Regions from separate parts of the Arthrobacter sp. StoSoilB20 genome, predicted to be linked through region 3. Evidence: riboswitches for the same ligand, from Rfam matches in the RefSeq annotation. Region 3 holds a riboswitch; each other region holds the start of a gene.
What was found. A riboswitch is a leader RNA that binds a small molecule or an ion and turns the genes downstream of it on or off. The one in region 3 is predicted to bind thiamine pyrophosphate.
Positions count from the first base shown of each region.

Region 1: linked by a shared signal. The riboswitch ahead of LDN85_RS19295 (ECF transporter S component) and the one ahead of thiO (glycine oxidase ThiO) in region 3 are both predicted to bind thiamine pyrophosphate.
Region 2: linked by a shared signal. The riboswitch ahead of thiC (phosphomethylpyrimidine synthase ThiC) and the one ahead of thiO (glycine oxidase ThiO) in region 3 are both predicted to bind thiamine pyrophosphate.
Region 4: linked by a shared signal. The riboswitch ahead of thiD (bifunctional hydroxymethylpyrimidine kinase/phosphomethylpyrimidine kinase) and the one ahead of thiO (glycine oxidase ThiO) in region 3 are both predicted to bind thiamine pyrophosphate.

Region 1 is NZ_AP024651.1:4,236,028-4,243,186, reverse strand. Features, by position in the region: gene LDN85_RS19320 (Na+/H+ antiporter subunit E) at 1-322, shown strand, start outside; gene LDN85_RS19315 (monovalent cation/H+ antiporter complex subunit F) at 319-597, shown strand; gene mnhG (monovalent cation/H(+) antiporter subunit G) at 587-979, shown strand; gene LDN85_RS19305 (DUF4235 domain-containing protein) at 1,077-1,337, opposite strand; gene LDN85_RS19300 (NUDIX hydrolase) at 1,373-2,143, opposite strand; TPP riboswitch at 2,554-2,690, shown strand; gene LDN85_RS19295 (ECF transporter S component) at 2,768-3,388, shown strand; gene LDN85_RS19290 (ABC transporter ATP-binding protein) at 3,388-4,980, shown strand; gene LDN85_RS19285 (energy-coupling factor transporter transmembrane component T) at 4,977-5,771, shown strand; gene LDN85_RS19280 (GNAT family N-acetyltransferase) at 5,855-6,454, opposite strand; gene LDN85_RS19275 (penicillin acylase family protein) at 6,572-7,159, opposite strand, start outside.
Region 2 is NZ_AP024651.1:2,862,698-2,869,856, reverse strand. Features, by position in the region: gene LDN85_RS12995 (glucose-6-phosphate dehydrogenase) at 1-457, opposite strand, end outside; gene ffh (signal recognition particle protein) at 625-2,205, shown strand; gene LDN85_RS12985 (alpha/beta hydrolase) at 2,271-2,993, shown strand; gene thiC (phosphomethylpyrimidine synthase ThiC) at 2,976-4,850, opposite strand; TPP riboswitch at 4,846-4,953, opposite strand; gene LDN85_RS12975 (amidohydrolase family protein) at 5,038-6,117, shown strand; gene LDN85_RS12970 (VOC family protein) at 6,239-7,066, shown strand.
Region 3 is NZ_AP024651.1:3,211,827-3,218,985, forward strand. Features, by position in the region: gene moeB (molybdopterin-synthase adenylyltransferase MoeB) at 1-775, opposite strand, end outside; gene LDN85_RS14495 (TetR/AcrR family transcriptional regulator) at 782-1,516, shown strand; gene LDN85_RS14500 (DUF3107 domain-containing protein) at 1,567-1,791, shown strand; gene LDN85_RS14505 (hypothetical protein) at 1,831-2,133, shown strand; gene LDN85_RS14510 (thiazole synthase) at 2,221-3,018, opposite strand; gene thiS (sulfur carrier protein ThiS) at 3,022-3,258, opposite strand; gene thiO (glycine oxidase ThiO) at 3,296-4,552, opposite strand; TPP riboswitch at 4,545-4,663, opposite strand; gene thiE (thiamine phosphate synthase) at 4,691-5,374, shown strand; gene LDN85_RS14530 (TM2 domain-containing protein) at 5,545-6,501, shown strand; gene LDN85_RS14535 (RNB domain-containing ribonuclease) at 6,612-7,159, shown strand, end outside.
Region 4 is NZ_AP024651.1:2,778,470-2,785,628, forward strand. Features, by position in the region: gene thiD (bifunctional hydroxymethylpyrimidine kinase/phosphomethylpyrimidine kinase) at 250-1,767, opposite strand; TPP riboswitch at 1,758-1,855, opposite strand; gene LDN85_RS12540 (Rne/Rng family ribonuclease) at 1,993-5,217, opposite strand; gene LDN85_RS12545 (vitamin K epoxide reductase family protein) at 5,703-6,383, shown strand; gene ndk (nucleoside-diphosphate kinase) at 6,464-6,883, opposite strand; gene LDN85_RS12555 (DUF4233 domain-containing protein) at 6,938-7,159, opposite strand, start outside.

The DNA of each region.
Region 1 (7,159 bases), 1.0 Mb from region 3:
GTTGTTCCTGGCTGTAGTCAAGGGACCCAAGGTGCGCAGCGCCGTCGTCGCTGTTCCCCTGCGAAGCCACTCGGACCTGATGGTGACCGCCACCGGGCACGTCATCTCGCTGATCCCGGGCTCGCTGGTGGTGGAAGTGGACCGGTCGACGTCCACCCTTTACCTGCACGCGCTGAACATTTACGAAGAAGCGGACATTGACAAGATCCGCCAGGAAGTCCAGACCATCGAGGCACGACTGATCCGGATCATGGGTACGGCCGAGGAAGTACAGGCGCTCAACGCTGAAGTACGTCCGGGAACCGAAGGGGCAACACGATGAAGGAAATCATCCTCGTGGTGACGGCAGTGATCCTCAGCCTGGCTGCCGCAGGTGCGATTGTGCGCATCGCTATTGGCCCGTCCCTGTTGGACCGCGTGTTGGCATCGGACGTTTTGCTGGCCATTCTGGGTGCTGCACTGGCGATCGACATGGCGTTGAACAGGCACCTCAACAACTTGATGCTGCTGGTAGCCCTAGCCGTGATCGGCTTCATCGGATCGGTGACCGTTGCGCGGTTCGTGGCGGAACGGAGGGAACAGAGCAATGAATCCTGACGCTACCGGCGTGGATGCCGTGATCGATGTTGTGACCGCTGTGTTCCTGGTGGTGGGCGCCTTGATGTCCTTGGGCGCCGCAATCGGCCTGCTCCGGTTCCCGGACCTCATGAGCCGCATGCACGCAGCCACCAAACCCCAGGTCCTCGGATTGTTCCTCATGCTTGCCGCGATCGGCCTGCAAATGCGGACGTGGTGGGTGTGGCCAGTACTGCTGGTGGCTTGGATCTTCCAACTGCTGACCGCACCTGTGTCCGCCCACATGGTGGGCCGCTCCGCCTACCGAACCAAGCACGGCCACCGCGAGATGCTCACCAAAGACGAACTCGAGGCCGTTGTGCAGCGGGCTGCCGCGGGACAAGAGCCCCGGAACGACCGCTAAAAGCTCCCAGCAAAACGCGGGGACGCTCTGTTCCCACTGGTGTTCATTCCATCAAGTGGAGGCAAAGCGACCCCGCGTAGTTGTCTGTAGTTGAGGGCTAGACGATGTCCTGCGACTTGGCGAAACGTGCAATGGCGCGCTGTGTGCCACGGCTGGCCAGCACCTGGATCAAGGTGCTGACGAAGGCCGAGATCAGCGCAAAGGTCAGCGCTGAACGCAAGGACGTTTCCATGTCGTCGTTGCCCAGGGGTGGTTTGTTGCCTGTGGCCTTTTCCCACCCTTTGTTGACGAGTTTGGTGCCGACGAAGCCTGCTCCGAGGCTCACTCCGGTACCCAGCAGCTTGAAGAAGAGGTTCATGGCTCCAGCCTAGTCGTCCGGGGCCGAGCCAAGTGTCAGCGGCGGCTTTCCCGCTCTTTCAGGAACGCTGCCAAGGACCCCACTGGGGCCAACACCGGAACGACGGCGTGGTCTGCTGACCACACAGCGTCCACGGTTTCAAAGCCGGCGATTTCCTTGAGCAGGTAATAAGTAGGCGGCATCAACTTCAGTGTCCCGGCCGCTTCCGCGTCCAGGATTCCGGCGACCGGCATCCACAAAGATTGCCAGGCCTCGGTGGTTTGATGCTGGGGCGCGGCCCCTGGATGTGGTTTGGCGACGTAGAAGTAAGTGTCAAAGCGCTTGGGCATGTCCGTGGGAGTAATCCAGTTGGCCCAGGGGCGGAGGTCTTCGGCACTGATCCTGAGGCCGGACTCCTCCTGGACCTCCCGGATTGCGGCGGTCAGGACCGTGCCGGCATTGGTTTCGGCCTGCGCGGAACCGGTGTGGAGGCCGGCGTCGGTGCTGGCGCCGCGACTGGGGCTTGGGCTGAGGCGTGATTCAGGGCCGGGGCCTGATCCGGTTCCGATGGAGCTGGAGCGCCAAGCGGCGGCGTGGCGTTGAAGCAGTTCCGCCGGGTAATCCCATCCTGACTCGTCTGCAACATCCACCCGACCTCCCGGGAAGACCACCATTCCGGCGGCGAAGTCCATGGTGCTGACCCTGTGCTGGACAAAGGCTTCGAGCCCGCCTGGGGCATCGCGAAGAAGGATGACACTGGCAGCAAGCCGGGGTTCCGACGGGGTGTCCTCGCCGGCAGGGTGATTCTGAGTGGGTAGGTCCGTCATGAAATGTGCCCCTTTGCCGCGGTGGATTCTGCTGATTCATTCTCTCAGGTCGGGTTGTGGGGCCTGTTGTGCGGGGTTTGGGGTGGGGGATGGGTGTGGAGCGGGCCTGGCAATGTGGGTGGGGTTTGTTGTGGGGCCTGTTGTGCAGGGTTTGGGGTGGGGTATGGGTGTAGAGCGGGCCTGGCAACGTGGGTGGGTTTGTTGTGGGGCCTGTTGTGCAGGGTTTGGGGTTGGGGATCGGTGTGGAGTGGGCCTCGCAACGCACACGCCGGCGCCAACCCGCACACGCCCGCGCCAACACGCCCGCCCCCCGGCCCAGCCAGCCAGCCCGATTGTGACCGCATGCCGGCAACACATCAGCGCCCGCGAAACCCACAGGTGTAAACTGAACCCGCCCATCAGGGCAGATTTGATAACGACAGGGGAGCGCCGCCGTCGGAGCCTGCAGAGATGCGGGAGACGCGAGGGCGCTGAGAGTGCGGACAGCCGCAGACCCTCGAACCTGATCCGGTTAGTACCGGCGCAAGGGAGTCGAGCTTCTCAGAGTGTCCGGATCCAGGCGGCGCAAGCCACACCCGGGATCCGGGGAGCACTTTCCCCTCCTGTAACCTCAGGAGGCAGAAAATGACCACGGTAAACGTGAAGAAGACCAGTTATAACTGGCGTGTTGTAGACATTGTTGTGGCGGCTTTGATCGCCATCGCGGGCGGCGTGATTTTCTGGGCTTGGTCCCAGGGTGCCGCACTGGTATCCATCCCCCTGAACGCAACCTACCCGCCGCTTACCGGCCTCATCGCCGGCGGTTGGATGATCCCCGCCGTGCTCGGCATGCTGATCATCCGCAAGCCTGGCGCCGCGTTGTTCTGCGAGGCCATCGCTGCCACAGGCGAACTCATCATGGGTTCGCAGTACGGCACCACGGTGCTGATCTCCGGCATCCTGCAGGGCCTGGGCGCCGAGCTCATCTTCGCGGCCTTCCGGTACAAGAAGTTCAACCTGCCCGCCGCCCTCCTCGCCGGTGCCGGTGCCGGGCTCTTCTGCGGCCTGAACGACTCCTTCCTCCCGTGGGGCTGGAACATCGCCTACGAAGCCATCGACAAGCTCACCTACATCACGTTCACCACGATCTCTGGCGCTGTGATCGCAGGCGGACTGTCCTGGATCGCCACCCGCGGCTTGGCAAAGACCGGCGTCCTGAGTTCGTTCGCCTCCCGCAAGGCCGCTTCGGAGCCAGTTTTCAACTGATGCGCGCCACCAACAGCGGCGCGGTGAGGCCGGCCGCCATCTCCGCCGAGGGCTGGGGCTGGCGGCATGCCGGCCGGGCCGCCCCCGCAATTGAGGGCCTGGATCTCCGGATTGAGCCGGGGGAGCGGGTCCTGTTGCTGGGGCCCTCGGGCGCCGGTAAATCGACGCTCCTGCATGCCCTTGCTGGGGTCCTGGGCGACGAGGAAGACGACTCGGATGAAACCGGCTCGCTGCTGATCGACGGCGTTGCGCCCCGCGGGCAGCGTGGCCGCGCCGGATTGATGCAGCAGGACCCGGAAACGCAGGTGGTCCTCTCCCGCGTGGGCGATGACGTGGCCTTCGGCGCAGAAAACCTTGCCGTTCCGCGCGAGGAGATCTGGTCCCGTGTCCATGAAGCGCTCGACGACGTGGGGTTGCGAACCGCTGCCGGCGGCGGTTTGGCGTTGGACCACCCGACGGCGGCACTCTCCGGTGGCCAGAAGCAGCGCCTTGCACTGGCAGGCATTTTGGCGATGCGGCCCGGTTTGATCCTTTTGGACGAGCCCACGGCCAACCTGGACCCGGCAGGGGTGCTGGAGGTCCGCGACGCGGTCAAGCGCAGCCTGGACAAGACCGGAGCGACCATGGTGGTGGTGGAACACCGCGTGTCCGTGTGGAAGGACCTGGTGGACCGGATCGTGGTCCTGGCGCCAGGGTCGGGCGCGGCTGCGGCGGCAATCCGTGGCTCAGCCACAGCCACAGCCGGGGTGCTCCTGGACGGACCCCCGGATCAGGTCCTGTCCGAGGCCCGCACCATGCTGATGGCGGCCGGCGTATGGGTGCCGGGGTACGTTCCGGCAACCCGGACGCGGCACAACCAGCCCGAAACCGCACAACTGCTCCTGGCAGCACAGGACCTTTCAGTTTCCAGGGAAAAAGCCCGGCGCAAGGGTTTCAGGACCATCCCGCCTGTGCCGGTGCAGACGGGGATCACCGCACAGGTCCGGGCTGGCCAGGCGTTGACCATCACCGGCCCGAACGGGGCCGGCAAGTCCACGTTCGCGCTCACGTTGGCCGGCCTTTTGGCGCCGGTGGACGGCACTGTGAGTGCCGCCGTCGAGCTTTCCGAGGGAGCTGGAATTGATCCGTTCAAGTGGAAAGCGGACCAGCTGATTTCACGGATCGGAACGGTGTTCCAGGAACCGGAGCACCAGTTTGTCACGGGCAAGGTCCTGGACGAGCTCATGTTTGGTCCAAGGCATCTGGGCCACGGTGAGGAACGCGTGGATGAGTTGCTGGAGCGGTTGCGTCTCACCCATCTCGTGGACGCCAACCCGTACACACTGTCCGGGGGCGAGAAGCGACGGCTTTCGGTGGCCACGGTGCTGGCCGCGCATCCCAAAGTCCTGGTGCTCGACGAGCCCACCTTTGGCCAGGACGCCAATACATGGGCCGAGCTGGCCTCGTTCCTTTCTGAGCTGCTGGATGCCGGAACCGCGGTTGTCTCGGTGACACATGACCAGGAGTTCAGCGCCGTGCTGGGTGGAACCGAATTGCGCCTGGGCACGAGCCAACAAGGCGAATCCACGCATCAGGCGGCGGGTGCAGCATGAGGGATGCCCTGAATCTGCGCGGGAATCATGCCCTCCTCACGCGTGCAAACCCCTTGGCCAAGTTCGTGTCCGTTTTCCTGATTTCGCTGGTGTTGGCCCTTTCCATCGACTGGGTCTCGGCGTCCGCAGCGCTGGTTGCGGAACTTGCCGTGTTTCCGCTTGCCGGGCTCACGCTCAGGCTGCTGTGGCAACGGGCGTGGCCCCTGATCATCGCGGCGGCCATCGGCGGCTGGAGCACGGCGATTGTGGCGGCGGACAGCGGCGCTGTACTGCTCGACGTCGGACTCTGGTCCATCAGCGAAGGTTCCCTTGAACTGGGGCTGGGTTTCATGTTGCGCGGTTTGGCGATCGCCTTGCCCGCCATCTTGTTGATGACGTGCACCGACCCTACTGACCTGGCCGATGCGCTGGCGCAGAAGGCAAGGTTGCCGCACCGCTTTGTCCTGGGATCCTTGGCCGCGATGAGGCTGGTGGGGTTGATGGCCGAGGAGTGGCAAACCATCGGGATGGCCCGCCGCGCCCGCGGAGTCGGTTCCCAGGGCAGCCCGTTCCAGCGGCTGAAGGCAACGCTGGGCCAGAGCTTCGGTTTATTGGTCCAGGCTGTTCGCCGGGCATCCCGGCTGGCGGTGACTATGGAAGCGCGCGGTTTCGGTGGCGGACAGCGGACGTGGGCGCGCGAATCCACTTACTCGTTGCTCGACGTCTGGGTGCTCCTGGGTGGCTTGGTGATCGCAGCCGGCGCCGTGCTGGCAGCTGTTGGTGCGGGAACGTGGAGCTTCGTCTGGCGCTAGTGCTTTCATGCACTGGCGCTCCGGGCACCAAGAGTGCCGCCGGCTTTTTTGGGGCCGGCGGCACTTCGCTTTTTCGGCGGCGCTTACAGTGCCTGTTGGTCCTGGATCTCGTCGAATCCTGAACGGGTAAGAAAACCCAACTGGGCTTCCTTCTCCGCAAGCTGAATGATCGGCCCCAGCTCAAAGCAGGTCGCTTCCAAACGACGCAGGGCTTTGGCGTTGCGTGAGTCCGGTTCCACCACAATCCGGTCCTTGCCCGGCAGGGAGAACATGTACTTGATGAGGGCTGTCCCGAGCTTCGGCGTGAAGTGCGGGATGGGCCGTGTGGCCGGGGCCAGGAGCAGGTGCATGCCGATGTCGGCCTCCCGGGCGGGGTAGGCCTCGCCTACGGGGTCGTGCAAGGGCTCGTAGGTCTGGAAGAGTGCCAAGGGCTCGCCATCAAGGATGGCCAGGAAAGCGTGGTGGGTGTCCAAAGAATCAAGGAACTCATAAATCCCCTGGACTTCTTCACGGGTATTTTCCGTCATTCCCCAGAACTTTGCCCGGGGCTGCGTGACCCACTCAAAGATGAGATCGATGTCCTCGGCGGGGATCAGCGGGACGATGCGCAGCGCGCCCCATCCTTCGAGGTCCTCGGAGTAGGTGGTGGTGCGGACGGAGAAGTCCTGGGTGGTGGTGGTCATGGCTTCCTTCGGGGCTGATGCGTGGCTGATGCGGTGCAGGCGAGGTGCTGGTGCGGTGCAGGTGAGGTGCTGATGCGTGGCTGGTGCGGTGGTGGTGTGGGAGTAGCGCGGGCTGGGTCAGTCTTTGAAGAGTTCATGCCAGTCGGTGACTACCGGGGCCAGTTCCCCGGCAGCCCAGAGCGGGAGCTGGTCGGCAAAGTGCTCGTGGTCAGGCGTGCCGGAGGCTCCGAATGGGACGATCCAACGGCTGTTGCGCCGCTCGGACAAATCCCACACGTAGCGGGCCACAGGTCCACGGAAGCTTCGGTCATCAACGCCGGGCAGGCTCTCGGTGCAGAGCACGCAGCCCGTATCTCCTGCCAGCCCGGCCGTGGGCGCCGCTGAAGCAAGTGGACCGGGAAGGACATGAACGGCCAACAGGGTGTGGCGGTCGCCCCAGGAGAGCACCCGGGGTTCCTGTACCGCAACGTCCTCAAGGGCTGCAGCAGCTTCCGCCGGGACGTCGATGCCAAGTTCGGAACCACGAACCAGCAGGGTTTCCAGGGCGAAGCCGATGCGGGACGCCACTGAAAGCCAGGGGCCGAACAACGGCGAGTAGCCCGTAGGCGCGTCCAAGGGTACCAGCGCGGAATGCCGTGCCAGCCGCCGGACCAGCTGCCCCCGCCAGGCCGCAAACACCGCGGCATGCCGGCTTTCGGCGTCCAT
Region 2 (7,159 bases), 350 kb from region 3:
CGTGCGCGGATTCGGTACCCGAACCAAACGGTTTTTCCATCACCAGGCGCGTACCGGCGGGGATTTGTTCCCGGCGGAGTACCTCGCACGCTTTCTGGCTGATGTGCGGAGGCAGGGCGAAGTAGATGGCGATGGGACCCTCCAGGGTCGCCAGGAGCTCCGCCAGGGGCCCGTCCGCCGTGACATCAAGCTGGTGGTACTCGGTGGCGCCGGCCACGGTTTCCAGTGCCCCGCGGCCGGCATCGTTTGCCGTGCCTGCGGCTGCTGCGAAAGCCCCGCTGACCCGCTCCCGCCACTGTTCAGGAGTCCACGGATCCGAGCCCGCGCCCACCAGTCGCAATCCCGGGGCCCTGCCGGAGGCCAGCAGGCCGGCCAGGCCGGGCAGCAAAAGCCTGCCTGTGAGGTCCCCGGACGCGCCGAGGATGAGCAACGTTTTTACAGTTGTTTTACTGGTCACTGTGCCAGCATGCCATCTTGCAGGTCCGACTTGGTACCCTAGATAGTCGAGTCCCCTAGTCGATTCAGATTTGTTGGGTTGAGACATGTTTGCTGGGGGCAATCGTCAAGACTCTGGTGTGCCGCATTGGCCGCCATTAGAAGACCATCGAAAGAAGTGCACGGCGCGTGTTCAATTCACTCTCTGACCGGTTGACAGCAACCTTCAAGAACCTTCGTGGCAAGGGGCGCCTCACCGAGGCTGATGTTGATGCCACAGTCCGGGAGATCCGCCGCGCCCTGCTGGACGCGGACGTTGCAGTGTCCGTGGTCCGTGAGTTCACCGGCCGCGTTCGCGAGCGTGCCCTGGGCGCCGAAGTTTCGGGTGCCCTGAACCCGAGCCAGCAGATCGTGAAGATCGTCAACGAGGAACTCGTGGAGATCCTCGGTGGTGAGACCCGCCGCATCCGCCTGGCCAAGACCGGACCCACCATCATCATGCTTGCCGGCCTTCAAGGTGCAGGCAAGACCACCCTCGCCGGTAAGCTGTCCAAATGGCTCAAGGCCCAGGGCCACAGCCCCATGCTGGTCGCTTGCGACCTCCAGCGTCCCAACGCCGTCACGCAGCTCCAAGTGGTTGGCCAACGCGCGGGCGTCCCCGTGTTCGCTCCCCATCCCGGTGCCACCTCCGAGCTGGAGCACCCTGCCGGTGACCCCGTCGCCGTCGCGAAGGCCGGTGTTGAGGAAGCGCGCCAGAAGCTGCACGACGTCGTGATCGTTGACACCGCCGGCCGCCTTGGCGTCGATGCCGAAATGATGGACCAGGCCCGCCGCATCCGTCAGGCGATCATCCCCAACGAAGTTCTCTTCGTGATCGACTCCATGATCGGCCAGGACGCTGTCAACACGGCGATGGCGTTCGATGAAGGCGTCAACTTCACTGGCATTGTGCTTTCCAAGCTCGACGGCGACGCCCGCGGTGGCGCCGCGCTGTCCGTTGCGTCCGTCACCGGTAAGCCCGTCATGTTCGCCTCCACGGGCGAAGGCCTGGACGACTTTGAGCTCTTCCACCCCGACCGGATGGCTTCGCGCATCCTGGACATGGGTGACGTTCTGACCTTGATCGAACAGGCCGAGAAGGCTTGGGACAAGGATGAAGCCGCACGGATGGCGAAGAAGTTCGCCGACCAGGAAGACTTCACCCTGGATGACTTCCTCGCCCAGATGCAGCAGATCCGCAACATGGGCTCCATGAAGAAGATGCTCATGATGATGCCGGGTGCGCAGAACATCCGCCAGCAGCTGGAGAACTTCGATGAGAAGGAAATCGACCGCGTCGAGGCGATCGTCCGGTCCATGACGCCGCACGAGCGTGTTGCTCCCAAGATCATCAACGGCTCACGCCGTGCCCGTATTGCCAAGGGTTCAGGCGTCCACGTCTCCGAGGTCAACGGCTTGCTGGAGCGCTTTGCCCAGGCCCAGAAGATGATGAAGAAGCTGGCCCAGGGTGGCGGCATGCCTGGAATGCCCGGAATGCCTGGCCTTGGAGGTCCGGGCGGAGGCCGCAAGGGAGGCAAGAACGCGCCCAAGAAGAAAGCCCGCTCCGGCAACCCGGCCAAGGCTGCCCAGGAATTGCGTGATGCCGAAGCCAAGCGCGCCAACGCAGCCTCGGCGGCACCCTCCGGTGCAGCTTTTGGCCAGGGTGCGGCCGACTTCGACCCCTCATCGCTCAACCTTCCCAAGGGCTTCGAGAAGTTCCTCGGCAAATAGGCCGTGGCCGGCATCCCAACCGCGTCCGCAGTTGGGATGTCAGGGCCGTGGAATAGGCTGAACCAATGCATAAGCAGCGCGTAGTCTTCGTTCACGGCCTGGGCAGCTTCGGTGCTGCTGCATGGCCGAAACTGCACGGCATGGCCCTGGCTTATGACGCGCTTTTCCTGCGCCGGCACGGCTTTGACGCCGTAGCCGAGCCCGTGGAATCGAGCGTTGCCGCGGACGTGGCCATTGTCATCAACGCCCTTGCGGATTCGAGGGGCGGCCATGTGGTGGCGCACGAGCAAGGTGCCATCTCTGCCATGTTGGCAGCGATCGAACGTCCGGACCTGGTGCATTCGCTGGCCTTGGTGGAGCCTGCTTGCCTTTCCCTGACGGCCGAGCTCCCAGCCACAGCTTCCCACCGTGCCCTCATGGAACCGCTGTTCGATGTGCGGGACCAGCTCAACGACGCCGATTACCAGCGTGAGTATTACCGCCGGGCGTTCTCTGCCGAAACCGGGGGATTGGACTCTCCCGAAGCACGGCGTTCGGCCCGCAGGCTCAGGCTCCAGGCTCCGCCGTGGGAAGCGCCGCTGCACATTGTGCCCGGTGTTCCCACCCTGGTCCTCACGGGTGGATGGGAGCCTCTTTATGAGGAAATTGCCGGTTATCTCCAGGAAACCGGCGCCCTCCGCCGCGTCGCAGCGGGAGGACACCGGCCCCAGGACTCAGTGGACGGAGATCACATCATCCGTTCCTTTGTTGCCGACGTCGGACGGGCCCTGTCAATCCAGGCTTCCTGAGCCGGCCTTGACGGTGGCCTTGCTTCCCGGTACCTGAGGTTCCGGCAAATAGACCTTTCCGCCCGAGGCCAGGAATTCCTCGCTCTTGCCGCGCATCCCGCTGTACATTTCGGCGATCGCTTCCTGGGCCTTGGCCGATCCGTATTCGTCGCGAATGTCCTGGCTGATGCGCATGGAGCAGAACTTGGGGCCGCACATGGAGCAGAAATGGGCTGTCTTGGCCGGTTCTGCCGGCAGCGTTTCGTCGTGGAAGGCTTCAGCCGTTACGGGGTCCAGCGAAAGGGCGAACTGGTCGCGCCAACGGAACTCGAACCGTGCCTTGGACAGGGCATCGTCGCGCTCATGGGCGCCGGGGTGTCCCTTCGCGAGGTCCGCGGCATGGGCTGCGATCTTATACGTAATGACGCCGGTCTTGACGTCGTCTTTGTTCGGGAGGCCCAGATGCTCCTTGGGAGTGACGTAGCAGAGCATGGCGGTGCCGTACCGGGCGATCTCGGTGGCTCCGATGGCCGAGGTGATGTGGTCATAGCCAGGAGCGACATCGGTGACCAGCGGCCCCAGCGTGTAGAACGGGGCACCTTTGCACAGTTCCTGCTGCCGTTCCACGTTCTCCCTGACCAAGTGGAACGGCACGTGTCCCGGTCCTTCCACCATGACCTGGACATCGAACTCCCATGCGCGCTGCGTGAGTTCGGCAAGGGTGTCCAGCTCGGCAAACTGGGCGGCGTCGTTGGCGTCGGCGGTTGCGCCCGGACGCAGGCCGTCACCCAGGGAGAAGGCGACGTCGTATCGGGCGAAGATTTCGCAGAGCTCGTCAAAATGCGTGTAGAGGAAGTTTTCCTGATGGTGCGCCAGGCACCAGCCGGCCATGATGGAGCCGCCGCGTGAGACGATCCCCGTGACCCGGTTGGCCGTCAGCGGGACGTAGCGCAACAGCACCCCGGCGTGGATGGTCATGTAGTCCACGCCCTGCTCGCATTGTTCTATGACCGTGTCACGGAAAATCTCCCACGTCAGCTTGTTGGCTTCGCCATTGACCTTCTCCAGCGCCTGGTAAATAGGGACGGTTCCGATCGGAACAGGGGAGTTGCGGATGATCCATTCACGGGTGGTGTGGATGTCATCGCCGGTGGAGAGGTCCATGACGGTATCGGCGCCCCATTGAGTGGCCCACTGCAGCTTGTCCACTTCCTCGGCAATGGAGCTTGTCACGGCAGAGTTGCCGATGTTGGCGTTGATCTTCACAAGGAAGGCTTTGCCGATGATCATCGGCTCGGACTCGGGATGGTTGATGTTGCTGGGAATGATTGCCCGGCCCGCTGCGACCTCGCTGCGGACCAGCTCAACGTCACAGTTCTCCCGCAACGCGACGAACTGCATCTCCGGGGTCACCATTCCCTGCCTGGCATAGTGCATCTGTGTCACGGTTTTACCCTCGACGGCGCGTCGCGGCTCGGGTTTGGCACCCTTCCATTCCGCTGTTGCTTCCCCGCGACGAACCGCAGACCTGCCGTCGTCGAGCAGGTTGCGTTGCCGTCCGCGATAGGCCTCGGTGTCGCCTCGGCGTTCGATCCAGGCTGCCCGGAATGGTTCCAGCCCCATCACCGGATCGCTGCCCGGTCCCGCCGTGCGGTACACCTGGAACGGCTCGTTGGCATCGCCGTTGGGAGAGGGTTCCAGGGCGATTTCCGTCACGGGAACCCGGATTCCATTCTCCGGGTCCTCACGGTAGGCAAGGGAGTGGGATTTCAATGATTGGGTCACGGATTCCGGCGTGATTGCTCCGGTGCTGGATGGAATATCGTCCGTGCTGGACGGGTTTTGGGCAGGGCTGTGCTGTGTACTGGTGGTGCTCAATGGACTGCTCACTTCCTTCGCCGGCATTACCCGGACAGGTTCAACGGTCGCAGACTGCCTCAGTCCGATCTCAGCCCCTGCAAGGGCTCCCGTGTGGTCGTAGACGAAGCTACCACAGCTCCCAACGGGCCCGCAGTCACATGAGCATCCCAGCTCCGAAGGCGCTGCTGCGGACTAGGCTTTTCCCATGGCCACCATCGAATTTTCCGGACCCGTGCTCGTCTCAAGCAGCGAGGAACGCCACGGAATGTGGTCCGTGGACGGCACTTTGACCTTTGTGCGCCCTGCGAAGGCGCCGGACCGCGTCCTGGATGGCTGGGTCCTGCCCGGCTTTGTTGACGCCCACTGCCATATCGGTTTGGGCGTGGGCGGCGCCGTTGACGAGCAGGCCACTCTTGCCCAGGCCCAAGCTGACCTCGACGCCGGGACGCTGCTGATCAGGGACGCCGGATCACCCAGTGACACCCGCTGGGTCCAGCAGCGTGCGGACTTGCCCCGCCTTATCCGGGCCGGCCGCCACATTGCCCGTAGCCGGCGTTATCTCCGGGGCCTGGGTCATGAAATTGATCCCGGTGACCTCGTGGAGACAGTTCGGAAGGAAGCCCGCGACGGCGATGGCTGGGTGAAACTGGTAGGGGACTGGATCGATCGCGGCGTGGGAGATCTTGCTGCTTCATTCCCTGCCGCAGTGGTCAGGGATGCGATCTCCGCCGCCCACGATGAGGGTGCCAGGGTGACGGCCCATTGCTTTGCCGAGGACACGATCGATGACATGTTGGACGCCAACATCGATTGCATCGAGCACGCAACGGGCCTGCTTCCGCGGCACCTTCCCCGTTTGGTGGAGCAGTCGGTGCCGATCGTTCCCACCCTGGTCAACATCGCCACGTTTCCCGACATCGCCGCACAGGCTGCGCCGAAGTTTCCCCACTATGCAGACCACATGGTCCGTCTGTGGGAGCGGCGGCGCGAGCGGGTGCTTGAAGCCTTTGAGTCCGGAGTGGAAATTTACGCGGGCACAGACGCCGGCAGCGTGATCAAGCACGGCAGGATCGCCGATGAGATGAAAGAGCTGCACGACGCCGGCCTGCCGCCGGAGGCGGTGCTGGACGCTGCAGCGTGGCGTGCCCGGGCGTGGCTGGGAGAGGACGGTATCAGCGAAGGGGCCAGTGCCGACGTCGTGCTGTGTTCGGAGGATCCGAGGCAGGACCTGCAGACCGTCGCCAACCTCTCGCACATCGTCCTTCGCGGTTCTGTAGTCCGTTAGGAATAAATTGAAGCTTCAAGTAATTTAGTCTATGTAAGGTGTCGACGAGCGGCGCCGCGGACCAGGGAGCTTTACATTGACCACACCACTGAGCCAGGATCTTCTGCCGGCCGAACTCACCATGGGCACCGTGATGCTCAAGGTAGGTGACATGAAGGTCATGAGTGACTACTACCAACGGGCCCTCGGCCTGGAAATCGTGGCCGAGCAGGACGGCGGGCTCTACCTCGGGCGCGTCGGAAAGCCTGTGGTCCACCTTGCGCCGGCGTCGGGCCTCCGGATTCCAAGCCGCGGGGAAGCCGGTCTTTTCCACACGGCCATTCTGTTCCAGGACCAGCCGTCCCTGGCGGCAACGATTGCAACCGCCGCCGAATATGAGCCCCGCGCCTTTGCCGGCAGCGCCGACCACTTGGTCAGCGAAGCGTTCTACTTCACCGATCCCGAGGGCAACGGCATTGAGCTGTACTACGACAAGCCCCGCGAATCCTGGCAGTGGGATGGCAAGAACGTGGTGATGGACAACGTGGCCCTGCCGCCGCAGAGGTTCCTGCAACAGCACCTCAACGAAGCTGCAGTCACCGGCCAACACCAGGCGGCGGCGGGAATCGGACACGTCCATTTGCAGGTGGGCGACGTCGGCACTGCACGGAAGTTCTACGTGGAGACCCTCGGGTTTGAGCAGACCGCAGGCTGGCATGGGCAGGCGCTGTTCGTCTCCGCCGGTGGCTACCACCACCACATGGCGATGAATGTCTGGAACAGCCGTGGCGCCGGACCCCGGAAGGACACGCTCGGCCTCGGTGAAGTACTCATAGAGGTTCCTGGCGCAGACGACATCGCTTCCCTTGCGGATCGACTCAAAACCGCCGGGGTGCAGAACCATCACACCGGCGCCGAGCTTCGCTTCGAAGATCCTTGGCGGAACAAGCTGCGGGTAGCGGTCCGCTAAGCTGCGGCGCGCGTGCTGCACTAGGCTGGACGGTGATGGCGCGGAACCGTTCGGGTTGCGTGCCGCCGCCCCGTCAGCACGAAGGAATGAGAG
Region 3 (7,159 bases):
TGATTTCGCGCCAGCTGCCGCCCAGCGCGTCAAAAAGGGCCACCCGGCCCAGCAATGAACGCCCGACGCCGGTGATCAGCTTCACGGCTTCGGTCACCATCAGCGACCCCACCGCTGCGCACAACATCCCAAAGACTCCGCCCTCGCCGCAGGACGGTACCGACCCGGCAGGAGGAGCTTCAGGATAGAGGTCCCTGTAGGTCGGACCATGCTCGGCCCAAAAGACACTGACCTGGCCGTCGAACCGGAAGATGGACCCCCAGACGTAAGGCTTCCCGAGGATGGCAGCGGCGTCGTTGACGAGGTACCGGGTGGCAAAGTTGTCTGCGCCGTCCAGGATGAGGTCGTACTGGGCAAACAGCTCCAGGGCGTTGGATGAGTCCAGCCGGATGTTATGCAGGACCACGTTGACCAGGGGGTTGAGCCCGGCGATTGCGTCACGGGCGGATTCGATTTTGGGGATTCCCACGTCCTTGACGCCGTGAATGACTTGGCGCTGCAAATTGGTGAGATCCACCACGTCGTCGTCCACGATTCCGAGGGTGCCAACGCCTGCCGCCGCCAGATACAGCAGCGCCGGAGAACCCAATCCGCCGGCGCCTATGACCAGGACCTTCGCATTCTTGAGCCTGCGTTGGCCCAGGGCGCCGATTTCGGGAATGATGAGATGCCGGGAGTATCGCTCCACCTCGGCCGGCGTGAGTTCGGCGGCAGGTTCAACCAAGGGCGGCAGGACAGCGGGCGCAGCAGGGCGGGCAGCAACAATTGAGGCCATACCCCAATGTATGCCCGCCGATGCCGCCCGGTCATATTACCCACCGGTAGAGTGGTCATAACTGCAAAGGAAAGGCGGCAGACTGTGGCTGACGGCACAAGGGCACACGACGGGGTACCGGCCAAGCAGGAACGGGCTGTTTCAACCCGTTCACCAAGATTGCCGCGCGACGAGCGCCGCGCACAGTTGCTGAATGCCGCACTTGAAGTTTTTGTCTCCAACGGTTTCCATGGTGCGGCCATGGACGAAATCGCTGAAGCCGCCCACGTCAGCAAGCCGGTGCTTTACCAGCACTTTCCGTCCAAGCGCGAGCTCTATATGGCCCTTTTGGACAGCCACCTGGCCACGCTGACAGAGCTGATGCTCAGCGCCTTGAACTCCACTTCGGACAACAAAGAGCGCGTGAAGGCCGTCATGCGCGCCTATTACCGGTTCATCGCCGATGACGACCAGGCCCACCGGCTGGTCTTCGAGTCGGACCTCATCAACGATCCCGACGTCAGTTCCCGCTTGGAGACTTTCAACAAGACGTTCGCTGATGCGGTGGCCCACGTCATTGCCGAGGACACCAAGCTGCCTCCTTTGGAGGCCCAGCTCCTGGGCCGCGGCCTGGCCGGAATGGCGCAGGTCAGCGCCCGCTACTGGCTTGAAACAGACGGAAACCTTGACCTCGATGTGGCCAGTGATCTGATCTATCGTTTAGCTTGGCGCGGAATCAGTCGATTCCCCAAAGAGTCCTAGGCTACAAATAGAGGACAGACTTACAACTTGATTGGCTTGGAGGCCTTGCTGTGGAAGTAAAGATCGGCATTCAGAACGTTGGCCGTGAAATCGTGCTCGAATCCGCTTTGGATGCAGACGCCGTGGCCAAGATCGTGGCAGAGGCCGTGTCCAAGGGCTCGGAACTGCGCCTGACCGACGAAAAGGGCCGCCAGATCATTGTTCCCGGCAGCGTCCTTGGCTATGTGGAGATCGGCGCCGAGGAAGTCCGCCGCGTCGGTTTCGGCGCCCTCTAGGGCACCGGCCCAACCAACGCAGTCCGCTAAGGAGTCTTCATGCTTTCACTCGTCGTTGTGGTCCTGGCCACCGTTGCCACCGGATTCATCGTGTGGGCCAACGACAAAAGGCACGGCAAATACGGTGTCGCTTTGCCTGCCGGAGTTTCGGCGACTGTGGGCACCTTGAGCTGGATTGCGTTCATCAGCGCCGGACTGGGCTATCAGCCCGGGGCCACCTGGATTCCGTGGGTGCTGCCCATCGTTCTGGGAACAGCCGCAGCTGCAGGCGTTGTGGTCTACCTGGGCCGGGTCCGCACGCAGCACGATACCGCTGCCCTGACCAAGGCGCTCAGGCTCTAGCAGCCGCAAGAACAAACAACAGTGACCGACGCCCTGGGGCGCCGGTCACTGTTGTTTAATCCTTCACTGTTGTTTAAGCAGTCACCGTTAGAGGAACTCCGCCCGGCCCTCCATGGCCGAGGACGCCAAAGCGTGCTCACGCCGGGGAATCCTGCCCGCCAGCCTGGCCAGCCGGCCCGCGATCACAGCATGTTTGAAGGCCTCGCCCATCTGCACCGGGTTCTGCGCCCGGGTGACCGCGGTGGCCAACAGCACGGCGTCGCACCCCAGTTCCATGGCAAGGGCAGCATCGGAGGCCGTCCCAATTCCTGCGTCGAGCACCACTGGGACCGAGCCCCGGGAGACGATGAGTTCAATGTTGTGCGGGTTCAGGATGCCCAGTCCGGTTCCGATGGGCGAGCCCAGGGGCATCACAGCGGCAGCTCCCAGATTTTCGAGGCGCAAGGCCAGGACGGGGTCGTCGTTGGTGTAGGCGAAGACTTTGAATCCCCGGTTGACCAGTTGTTCCGTTGCCTCGACCAGTTCCACGGCATCGGGGAGAAGCGTGTGCTCGTCAGCGATGACCTCCAGCTTCACCCAGTCAGTCTCCAGCGCCTCACGCGCCAATTCAGCAGTCATCACCGCGTCTTTGGCCGTGAAGCAGCCGGCGGTGTTGGGCAGGACACGGATCCCGTGGTCCACCAGGAGCTGGAAGAGCGATCCCGTTTCCGCCGGGGAGTAGCGGCGCATGGCCACGGTGGTGAGCTCGGTTCCGGATGCGAGCAGCGCGGCACCAAGGCCGTCCAGGCTCGGGGCACCCCCGGTACCCATGATCAGGCGGGAGCCGAACCCGACGCCGTCGATCACCAGGGCGTCGGTACGGACCTCAGTATTTGTCGTAGTCATGGTTCAGCCTCCTTGGACTGCTGTTACAAGTTCGAGTTCGTCTCCGTCGGCGAGCGCCGTCGCGGCCCATTGACTGCGCGGTACCACCTCGGAATTGCGGGCGACGGCGATACCCAGCTTGCCGCCGTCGGCCGCCTGTCCGCTGTGGTCCAGGGCGCGGCCGGTGACAGCGGTGACCAAGGTGCTGACGGACGCGTCCTCCGGCACGGCGTGATCGGAACCGTTGAGTTTGATGTTCATGCTGCTTCCTTGTTCTCGGGATTAAGGCAACGCAGTGTCACTTATGGCCCACTGCGGAGGCTTCAAAGGGCCACAAGTGACCCCGGGTTGCACTGAAACGGTCGGGGCGGAAGGGGTCCCACCTGGGGTCTGATGAACCGTTGAACAACCCGCCCACGATTTTTGCGGCTACCGGTGTCAGGAGGACACCGTGCCGGAAGAAGCCCGTAGCGACCACCAGACCTTCAACGTCCCCGGTGGGGCCGGCCGCGCGTCCCAGCAACGGGGCGTTGTCCGGCGTTCCGGGGCGGGCCCGGGCTGTTGCTTCGAGCAGTTCGAGTTCGGCCACTGCGGGAGCCAGCACCTGGGCGTCCCGCAGCAACTGGTAGACGCCACCTGCGGAGACGGCATTGGAGGATGCTGAGAGCCCGTCCTCCCGCTGGGTAGCACCGATGACCACGGTGCCGTCGTCGCGGGGCACGATGTAAACGGGTACTCCGCGGACCATCCCCCGGACAGTGGAACTGAGCAGGGGGCGCAGGTGTCCGGGCACCCGGAGCCTGAGGATGTCGCCGTATACCGGCCGCACAGGGAGGGTCAGCCCGTCCGGAAGGCCCTCAAGCTCAGATGACCCCAGTCCGTTGGCCACTACGGTTTCTTTGGCCAGGACTGTGGCCCCGGACTCAAGTTCGGCTCCCGTGACACGACCGGATTGCCAGAGCAATCGTGTCGCCTTGGCCGCAACGGCAAACCCGTTCCCGGCGCCCTGGACCCAGGTGGAGTCGCCGGCTGCGTGGTCTGCCAACCCTGCGATGAGGCATGAGGCCAGCTTTCGGGGATCCACCTGGTGATCTGCGGGAATGTCGAAGGCACAGGAAATTTGCGGGCTCAGGAGCGGCTCGCGTTCGCGGGCCTCACGCAAGGTCAGGGGCTCAACCCCAAGACCGGCAGCAAGCTGGACCGTACGCAGATCTGCCAGCGCCTTCCGGTCCGCGGCATCGGCACCTACGGCCAGCGTCGGCGTCGTGCGGTATCCGGTGTCCCGTCCTCCGTGACCCAGGCTTGCGGCAAAGGAGGGCCACAGGCGGGACGATTCGAGCATCAGGTCCAGAAGGTCTTCCTCCTGGTAGTGCAACTCGCTTACCGGTGCCAACATTCCAGCGGCAGCATACGTGGCTCCCGTAGCGGGCGCGGGATCGATGACCACCACTGAGCGGCCCAGCCGGCGTGCTTGGTGGGCAATGCCGAGTCCGATCACGCCTGCGCCGATGACGGCCACGTCTGCCTGGAGTTGGGGATGGCCGGAATCTGCCATTCGTTTCCTTCCCTACGCCGGTACTAGCCGGATCAGGTCAAGCGGTCGGCGCTGAAGCCCTCTCAGCCGGACGGTCATATAACGAACGTCGCGGCTCCCGCAGTACGTGCCCAGTTTAGAGGAACTACGCTGGTTTCCATGACCCCGACTGACGCCCTCGCCACCGCCCGCCTATACCTGTGCACTGATGCCCGGAGACGGCAAGGCGATTTTGAAGACTTTGTGGACGCCGCTTTTGCCGGTGGGGTGGACATCATCCAGCTGCGCGACAAAACCCTGGAAGCTGCCGAAGAGTTGGAGCTCCTTGCCGTCCTGCGCGGAGTTGCCGAACGCCACGGACGGCTCTGGGCCGTCAACGACCGTGCCGATGTTGCCAGTGTTTCCGGGGCTCCCGTGTTCCATATCGGGCAAAAGGACCTGCCGTTGGGAGTGGCCAGGACATTGCTGCCGCAGCCGGTCACGATCGGCCTGTCCACCCACTCTCCCGAGCAAGTGAACGCGGCAATCGCAGCCTCGCCGGGCCAGGGTGGCCTGGACTATTTCTGTGTTGGTCCCCTCTGGGCAACACCTACCAAACCGGGCCGCGCAGCTGTGGGATTGGACTTGGTCACATATGCCGCAGAAGCAGGCAAACGGGCCGGGGAGACCACAGGCGGCGCCGTGAACCTGCCCTGGTTTGCCATCGGAGGGATTGATCTCAGCAACGTCGAACAGGTAGTGGCTGCCGGAGCCACCAGGATCGTTGTGGTCCGCGCCATCACCGAAGCGACGGATCCGACGACGGCCGCGAAGTCGCTGCTGGAGGCCTTGGACGCCGCCTGAGCCGGCCATTGCGCGGCGGGTGGTCCCGGAAGGCTGTCCACAAGCCCCTTGGCGAAGATTTGCTGCCGCCCACGGTGGTCCTACTAGGCTGAGTCGAAGTGAGTTGACTGTCCAGCCTGCCCGCAGGCCACGTGTCCTCCCCTCGCACCCACTCCCCCGAAGGATGATCCATGAGCAATCCGAGCTACCCTCCCGCGCCCGGGAACGGGAATGCTGCCCCGCCAGTTCCGCCCGCACCCGGTGCTTACGGCAACCAATACCAGGGCCAATACCAGGGCGGGCCGCAATCCACTTATCAGCCTGATCCGGCCTCCAGCCCTTACGGTGTTCCCGGCACGGGTGCTCCGGCAAAGTCCTTCATGGTCACCTGGATCCTGTCCTTGCTTCTGGGTGGCCTCGGTGTTGACCGTTTCTACCTGGGCAAGATCGGCACCGGCATTGCCAAGCTGCTCACGGCGGGTGGGCTCGGCATCTGGTCCATCGTGGACCTCATCATCACACTGACCGGCAACGCACGGGATAAGGAAGGCCGCCCGCTGCAGGGCTATCCGGAAAATAAGAAGAAGGCGTGGATCATCACGCTCGTCGTCTGGTTCGCCGGCCTGATTCTTGGAATCCTGTCCACAGTGTTGTCCCTGACCTTGGTGGCTGCCGCCGTCCAAGGACAGTCCACGCCCCTCCCCGCCGTCCCATCGGCCTCCCAAGAGGCACCGGTCCCGTCCCAGGGCGCTGCCACTGCCGGAAATTCCTTTGACATCACCGTCTCCAAGGGCAACGACGTCAAAGTCACAGTCCTTGACTCCGGATACACCACCGAGATTCCCGAAATGGCTTTTATGAAGCCTCTTAATGGAGGGTTCCTCCTGGTGGAGGTTTCCTGGGAGACCACCGCCGGATCAAGCTTCGCCACGTTCACCAATTTCGAAGCCTTCGACGCTGAGGGCAAGAAGGGCGACCGGATCCTGCTTGGCAGCGAAATGGGTGGCCTGAATTCCGGTGAGGTCGCCGCCGGAGACATCCAGCAGGGCGTCATTGCCTTCGACATCAAGAACGGCCCCACCACCGTGGTCATCAATAATGACGTTGGCGACAAAGCAGCCAGCTTCACCCTGACCCCGGCAGGCTAACCCCCTACCAGGCCAACAGCCGTGCCAAAAGCCCGTTGCCTCCTCGGAGCAACGGGCTTTTGCGTGCGGCGGCGAAGACTATCCGCTGGTTTCGGGCTACCCTGATTTTCGTGTCACATCATCGGATAGCGCCAAACGTAGACGACTCCTCGGACCAGCTTGCTGAAGCACTTGCGGCCCTAAGGACGGAGTTGGAACTCCCTTCTGCCTACCCGGCGGAGGCAGTGGCCGAGGCACAGCAGGCCGTGGAAACCCATGGGTTGCCGGAGCAGGATCTGCGGGACATTCCGTTTGTCACCATCGATCCCGCGACCTCCACTGACCTGGACCAGGCCCTGTTCATCGATCGCGCCGGAGAAGGCTACAAGGTCCTCTACGCCATTGCCGACGTGCCGTCCTTCGTGGTTCCAGGCGGTGCACTTGATGCCGAGACCCGGCACCGCGGACAGACGTTCTATGCGCCCGACGGCCGCATTCCCCTGCACCCGGAGGTCATCAGCGAAAATGCCGGCAGCCTGCTGGCCGGCCAGGATTGCGGTGCCTTCGTGTGGAACTTCGACCTCAACGCAACGGCCGAAGTCGTCTCCGTGGGCCTGTCCCGGGCTGCGGTCCGCAGCCGGGCCAAACTGAGCTACAAGGGCGCCCAACAGCAAATCGA
Region 4 (7,159 bases), 430 kb from region 3:
ACAATTCCAAGGGGCATAACCCAAGTGTTGGCGTAAGCACCGAAGATCAAGATTACGCTAGTTTGACCTTCAGCTGCAAATGAGGCCGGGTCCGGAGGCTACCACGTGACTTGCGTCACCAGATGAAACGGACTCTCCCGGCACCGTGCCCATACAGCCTACAGGGTTTGAGGCCGATTAGCGTGATTGGGTCCGCGACGCGCTGTGGGCGAGTTGCGGATCCAGTCCAAAAGCCCTCTCCCACAGCCCTCAGGCAAAAACTCCGGGGGCATCGAAGAACGCCGTCTCGTAGCGGCAGGACAAGGCAAAAGCCTCCACCATGGCCGCCCGCTCCCCCTCCGACGCTGCAGCTGCAGCCGCGTCAGTGAAGTTGATCGCATTCCTGGTGGCCGCGGCAAAGTCCTCGTCGGCATAGGTCCGGAGCCAGTCCGCATAGGGGTGCCCTGCCGGGGACCCTGCCTCTACAAAAGCCGCATTGAGCTGCTGGCCAACCTCCGCGTACAGCCAATAGCAGGGCAGGATGGCTGCGAGAACCAGGGGGTAGCTGCCGCTGGCCGAGGCCGCCAGCAGATGATCCACGTAGGACTTGGTGACCGGCCCGGTCCCCGAGGATGCCTCGCGGGTGCTGAGCCAGTTCCTGTGCAGTTCCGATTCCACCTCAAGGCATTGCTGCGAGGCTTTCGCCCAGAACAGTTGCTCTTCTTCGCTGGGGGCCAGAGCGCCTGCACGCGCCAGCACCCTGGAGTACCCGTTGAGGTAGATGGCGTCCTGGGCGAGGTAGTAGTTGAACGCAGCTTCCGGGAGTTTGCCCGATTTCAGGCCCTCAATGAACCCGAGCTTGTAGATTGCCTCCAGCTCCACAGTGGCTTCCTTCCAGAGCGTCGCGGCAAAATCCCCACGCCTCAGGACCCTCTGGTGATGAAAATGGTGGACCGGACCGTTTCCGAGCCCCACCTCGAGGCTGTCAGCCTTGAGCAAGGCCCCAAGCAACCACGGTTTGACCTCGCGCAAGGACACTTCCCAGTCGCCGGTACGGGCCTGGACAGTGGCCAGCGCCGAGGACAACGAGCATCCTGTGCCATGGCTGTTCTGTGTATCCACCCGGGGGCCGGCTACCTCAATGACGTCCTGGCTCAGGAGTCCGCTGGTGTTCACCAGCGCGTCCGGGCATTCGGACCCCGCCAGGTGCCCGCCCTTCACCAGGACTGTATTGCCGCACTCAGCGGCGAGTCGTTTTCCCTGGTCCAATGCCGAAGCCCAGTCGGCCGCCTCAGCCTCCCCCAACAGCATGGCAAGTTCGGGGAGGTTGGGCGTGATGAGGTCAGCCAAGGGAAGCAGGGCACGCAAAGCCGACTCGGCGGATCCCTGCAGGAGCCTGTCACCACTGGTAGCCACCATCACCGGGTCAAGGACCACGACGGCGGGGCGCACCTCCTCGAGCCAGCGGCGGACCTCATCGATGACCGCTGCGTCACCGAGCATCCCGATTTTGACGGCATCGATGGCGATGTCCGTGCTGATGGCCTCCAACTGCAGCCGCAGGAATTCCACCGGGGGTACATGGACCGCGCTGACTCCTTTGGTGTTCTGCGCCGTCAACGCGGTCAATGCCGCCATGCCATAGCCGCCGTGGGCTGCAATGCTCTTCAGATCAGCCTGGATACCGGCACCACCGGACGGGTCCGAGCCTGCGATGCTCAGCACCCGGGGGGTTTCCCGTCCGGAAACGGCCAGAGGGTACACAGGAGAGTACGACGATAACGTCATGGGGACATCCCTTCGCCGGTGCTAACCGGACAGGTTCAACGGGTCTGGTCTCAGCCTGGCCCAATGCCCGGCACCCCGTGTCAGTCCACCAGCGTAGCCGGGATGCACAGCGGCCGTGGAACTTCGCCACGCTGAAGACCGGATATGACCGCTGGGGCGGACGGCAAAGGGCCCCGCAGTACCCGTCGGCGACGGTCTACTGCAGGGCCCTTTGTTGTCGAAATACTAGAGCTCGGAGGCCGGTACGCCCACCCCAAGGATGATGGGCTCCGCGGACGCGGCCTTCGTGGCTGGCTCTGAAGGTGCTTTGGCCTCGTGCGATGTTCCACCGGCAGCTGAAGCAGTAGCTTCGTGGTGCTCGACGCTGGTTTCGTTGGCGGCGCCCTGCGCCCGGCTGGCGCTGCGGTTGCGACGCCCACGGCGGGTGCCCGACGTCGACGCAGCATCATGGCCTGCATCCGCAGGCCTGGCTACGGCGACCGCGGGTGCGGCAGCTGCCTTGGGAGGGAGTACTTCTTCCGGCTTTTCGGCAGGAGCCGCGCCAAGGTGTGAGAAGGCCTCTGCAAGGAGGTCCAGGCTCATGGCCGGCTTGGCTGCCGGCGGTTCCTCGTGGTGTTCACCGATCGGCAGCGCTACTTCTTCGCCACCGAAACGCAGGACCGGAGTGGACCGTGCTTCACGGACAGCTGCTTCCCGCTCTGATTCACGTGAGGCCGGCTCTCCAGCCTCGCTCCGGGCTGCCTGCCCGGCGCTTGCCTGCTGCTGACCGGTTGCCCGTGCCTGCTCCTCCGCGCGGTGAACTTCGTCGTCGTGCAGGTGGGCTGCGTGCGCGGCGGCAGCGATGGTGGCCAGTGCCGCCCGGGTGGCCTCAGCTTTGGCCTGCTTGGCCGGGTCCTGCGGCTCGGTCGAAACAGGAGCTGCAGCCGGAGCGGGCGGTGCGGTGTGGACCGGCGCGGGGGCCTCGGCGACGGGTTGTCCGCCACCCTTGCCGCGGCGACGCTTGCGCTCCGTCCGTGCTGCGGGTTGCTGGGCCTCGGTGTGGGGACGGTGCTGCTCAGCGGCCACAACGTTGGCGCGGCGGTGCTCAACGGGTTCGTCGTGGGTGACGACGCCGCGGCCGGCGCAATGCTCGCACTGCTCACCAAAGACCTCCAGGAGGCCAGTGCCCATGCGCTTGCGGGTCATCTGGACCAAGCCCAAGGACGTCACCTCGGCTACTTGGTGCTTGGTGCGGTCGCGGCCCAGGCACTCAACCATGCGGCGGAGGACGAGGTCGCGGTTGGACTCAAGGACCATGTCGATGAAGTCGATGACGATGATGCCGCCAATGTCACGGAGGCGAAGCTGGCGGACAACTTCCTCAGCGGCTTCGAGGTTGTTCTTGGTGACCGTTTCCTCGAGGTTGCCGCCACTGCCGGTGAATTTACCGGTGTTGACGTCTACCACTGTCATGGCTTCGGTGCGGTCGATGACCAGCGAACCGCCCGAGGGGAGGAACACCTTGCGTTCCAGTGCCTTGTGGATCTGCTCGTCGATACGCCAGGCAGCAAAGATGTCCTGGTCCTTGGTCCACTTCTCAAGGCGGCCCACCAGGTCAGGGGCAACGTAGGTAACGTATGCCTCAATGGTGTCCCAGGCGTCGTCGCCGGAAACGATCAGTTTGGAGAAGTCCTCATTGAAGACATCACGTACCACCTTGATGGTCAGGTCCGGCTCGCCGTAAAGCAATTCCGGAGCCAGGACCTTGGTGGACGAGGCCTGTCCCTCAATGCCTTCCCACTGTGCGCGCAGACGGTTGATGTCGTGCGTCAGTTCCTCTTCGGATGCGCCCTCGGCAGCCGTGCGGACAATGACGCCGGCGTTTTCTGGCAGGCGGTCCTTCAGGATGCGCTTGAGGCGGTTGCGTTCGACGTCGGGAAGCTTGCGGGAGATGCCGGTCATGGAACCACCGGGAACGTACACCAGATACCGGCCGGGAAGGGAGATCTGGCTGGTGAGGCGGGCACCCTTGTGGCCTACGGGGTCCTTGGTGACCTGGACCAGCACAGAGTCGCCGGACTTCAAGGCGTTCTCGATCCGGCGCGGCTGGCCTTCGAGGTTGACGGCATCCCAGTTGACTTCACCGGCGTACAAGACGGCGTTGCGGCCGCGTCCGATGTCCACGAAGGCAGCTTCCATGGACGGCAGGACGTTCTGGACCTTGCCCAGGTATACGTTGCCGATCAGGGAATCCTGCTGGGTCTTGGAAACGAAGTGCTCAGCAAGCACACCGTCTTCCAGGACACCGATCTGAATTCTGTCGTCGCGCTGGCGGACAATCATCTGGCGGTCCACCGACTCGCGGCGGGCCAGGAACTCGGCCTCGGTGATCACCTGGCGGCGGCGTCCGGTCTCACGAGACTCACGACGACGCTGCTTCTTCGCTTCAAGCCTGGTGGAACCCTTGACACTGGCAACACGGTTCGATGGTGCAGTCTCCGTCATGGGCCGCGGGGCACGGACGCGCGTCACTGTGTTGGGCGGGTCGTCATCCGTTCCACCGGTCAGTTCAAGGTCCTGGTCACCACGGCGGCGGCGACGGCGGCGACGGGAAGTGACACCTTCGTCCGAGGTTTCAGCAACCGGAGCTTCTTCGTCCTCGGACTCGGCACCCTCTTCGGTCTCGTTTTCCTCGCGCTCGGTTCCGCGCCGGCCACGGCGGCCACGGCTCCGGCGGCGACGACGACTGCCGGCATCCTCCAGCTCATCCTCTGCGCCGGATCCGGTTTCTTCCTCCGGCTCTTCTTCCTTCTCCTCCACGGCTGCTACACGGGGAACAGTGGTGAGATCCGGGGCCTGGAAAATCATTGACGTGATGGAAACAGGCTCCAGGAAGAGCGAGGACGAACCTGCAGCGGCAGCTTCCTCCGGGGTTTCCTCAAGGGGAGCCGTCTCAGGGGTTGCTGCGGTCCCGGCTGCTTCAGCGGCAGGCGCGGCTGGCTGGGAGCCGGCGTCCGGCGTCGTGGGTTCAACGGCGGTTTCCGCCGCGGCCTCCACAACGGTTGCTGCTTCCCCAACCACCGGCGCTTCTGCCTCGGCCTTGGGTTTGGCAGTACGACGACGGCGGACCGGCTTTTCGGGTGCGGGTTCGGCAACGGCTTCGGGCTGGTTCCCTGCAGCGGCTTCCGGCGCGGCAGCAACTTCCTCGCCCAAGCCCGGCAGTGGCTCGGCAGGTTCGGTCTTCTTACGTGAGCGGGTACGCCGAACGGGCGCAGCGGGAGCTTCGGCGGCTTCCGGTGCTGTGGCGGCTTCGCCGGCTTCAACCACAGGTGCTTCGGCGGCCTGCGCTTCTACCCCGGCTGCGACTTTGGGCGCAGCCTTGCGCCGGGTCCGGGTGGCTTTCTTTGGCGCTTCCGCAGTTTCCGCGGGAGCTGCCTCGTCATTAACGGCTACAACTTGGTCATTATCCATATGTGGCAACACTCCTGCCCCAGCGACACCGCCACATCCGGTGCCCAGTGGGGCAAATATTGTCAAAACCCGCAGGCGTTGACAGAAGTCGGTAGTATGCCTTCCGGTTCGCACCATCATTGGGGTGCGGCAGCCCTGGAAGGCCGGCGCCAATGTTCTGAAACCCGTTGTTCTGCTGCCACAACCAGGTGCCGTCCATTGTCATGGCGGGCCTTCCAAGGATCACTGGATCCAGGCATGCCCAGCTCATACTGGCGGTCTTGGGAACAAAGTCACCGGACCGGATTCCGAATGTGGATCGGGTTCCGGCCATGCTCATTGTCTCACACCCGTTCACCTTCCCACGGTAGGGCGCTGTGTCGTGCGGTTCAACGGAGCCGCCGCAGCCGGAAGCTGGGGGTACTGTCCAGCCTCCGGAGTTACAATCCTCCCAAGAGCCCATACCGGCAAGGCCGGACCATACGTTGAAAAGGACCAGATCCGCGATGCCGAGCACAGCCAGGGGAAACCTGGCACACCAGTCCACCAACTCCGCGGATGATTTGTCCACGCCGGCAGGGCCGCAACAGTCCCCGATCCCCCGGACTGCCCGGGACAAGCCCTTTGCCCTGCTGCTTCTCATTACCGGAGTGATCGGGTGGCTTGCCTCGGGAGCCTTGGTTCTGGAGAAACTCGAGGTCCTCAAGGACCCCAACCACGTCACGGTGTGCGACGTGAACCCGTGGGTTTCCTGCGGCGCCGTCATGCAGACACCGCAAAGTTCGGTGTTCGGATTCCCCAACATGTTCATCGGCATTGTCGCCTTTGCCGTCATCATCACCACGGCAATGGGCATTCTGGCGGGCGCGAAGTTCTCACGGGGTTACTGGTTGGGCCTCCAGGCCGGAGTTACCCTCGGCTTTGCCTTCGTTGTTTGGCTGTGGTCACAGGCCCTTTACGCCATCCACGTACTCTGCCCGTTCTGCATGGTGGTGTGGGCAGCCATGATTCCGTTGTTTGTCTGGGTGACCATTCGTAACATCACCCACGGAGTCATCAAGGCCCCGCCTGCCCTGGCAAAGCTGCTGGGCGACTCGGGCTGGATCATCGTGGCGCTCCTGTACGTTGCCGTCATCGCCACCATCTTTTTCTCCTTCATCCACATCTTCGTGGGTTCAAACGCCTAGGGAGAATCTTTCCCGAAGTGACAGATAAGGCCAATGTTCGCGAAGAACATTGGCCTTATCTGTAATACGGCGGGGCGATATCAGTCCTGGAACCAGATCTTGATCTCGCGCTCTGCCGAATCTACGGAATCCGAGCCGTGAACAAGGTTCTGCTGGACTGCCAGGCCCCAGTCGCGTCCGAAGTCGCCACGGATGGTGCCCGGTGCTGCCGTCGTGGGATCTGTGGTCCCGGCCAGGGAGCGGAAGCCTTCAATCACGCGGTGCCCTTCGAAGACTGCGGCGATGACCGGTCCGCTGAGCATGAACTCAACCAGTGGCTCGTAGAACGGCTTGCCTACGTGCTCCTCGTAGTGCTGCTCCAGCAGCTCGCGGGTGGCGTTGACCTTCTTCAGCTCAGCCAGGGTGTACCCCTTGGCTTCGATCCGGGCGAGGATGGTTCCGCCCAGGTTGCGGGCGACGCCGTCGGGCTTGACCAGGACAAGGGTCCGTTCAATGCTCACAGTTGCTCCAATGTAATTGTTCAGTGGCTTGTGTTCGGTGGTTTCCCAGCCAGTTTACGGGGTTTGCGGGTCTGCTTTGTCACCGTGGGCGGCATTCCATTCCGCCTGCTCACGGTCCCGCTGGGCTACCTCACGGTCGATCCTCATACCTGCCCGGATCCCGTACCACCAGCAGATGGCGAACAGGATTCCCACAATGAACATCATGGGTTCGGCAAAGCCCGTGAGGATCAGCACCAGCTGCAGGCCCCAGCCCACTGCGATTCCCCAAGGTTT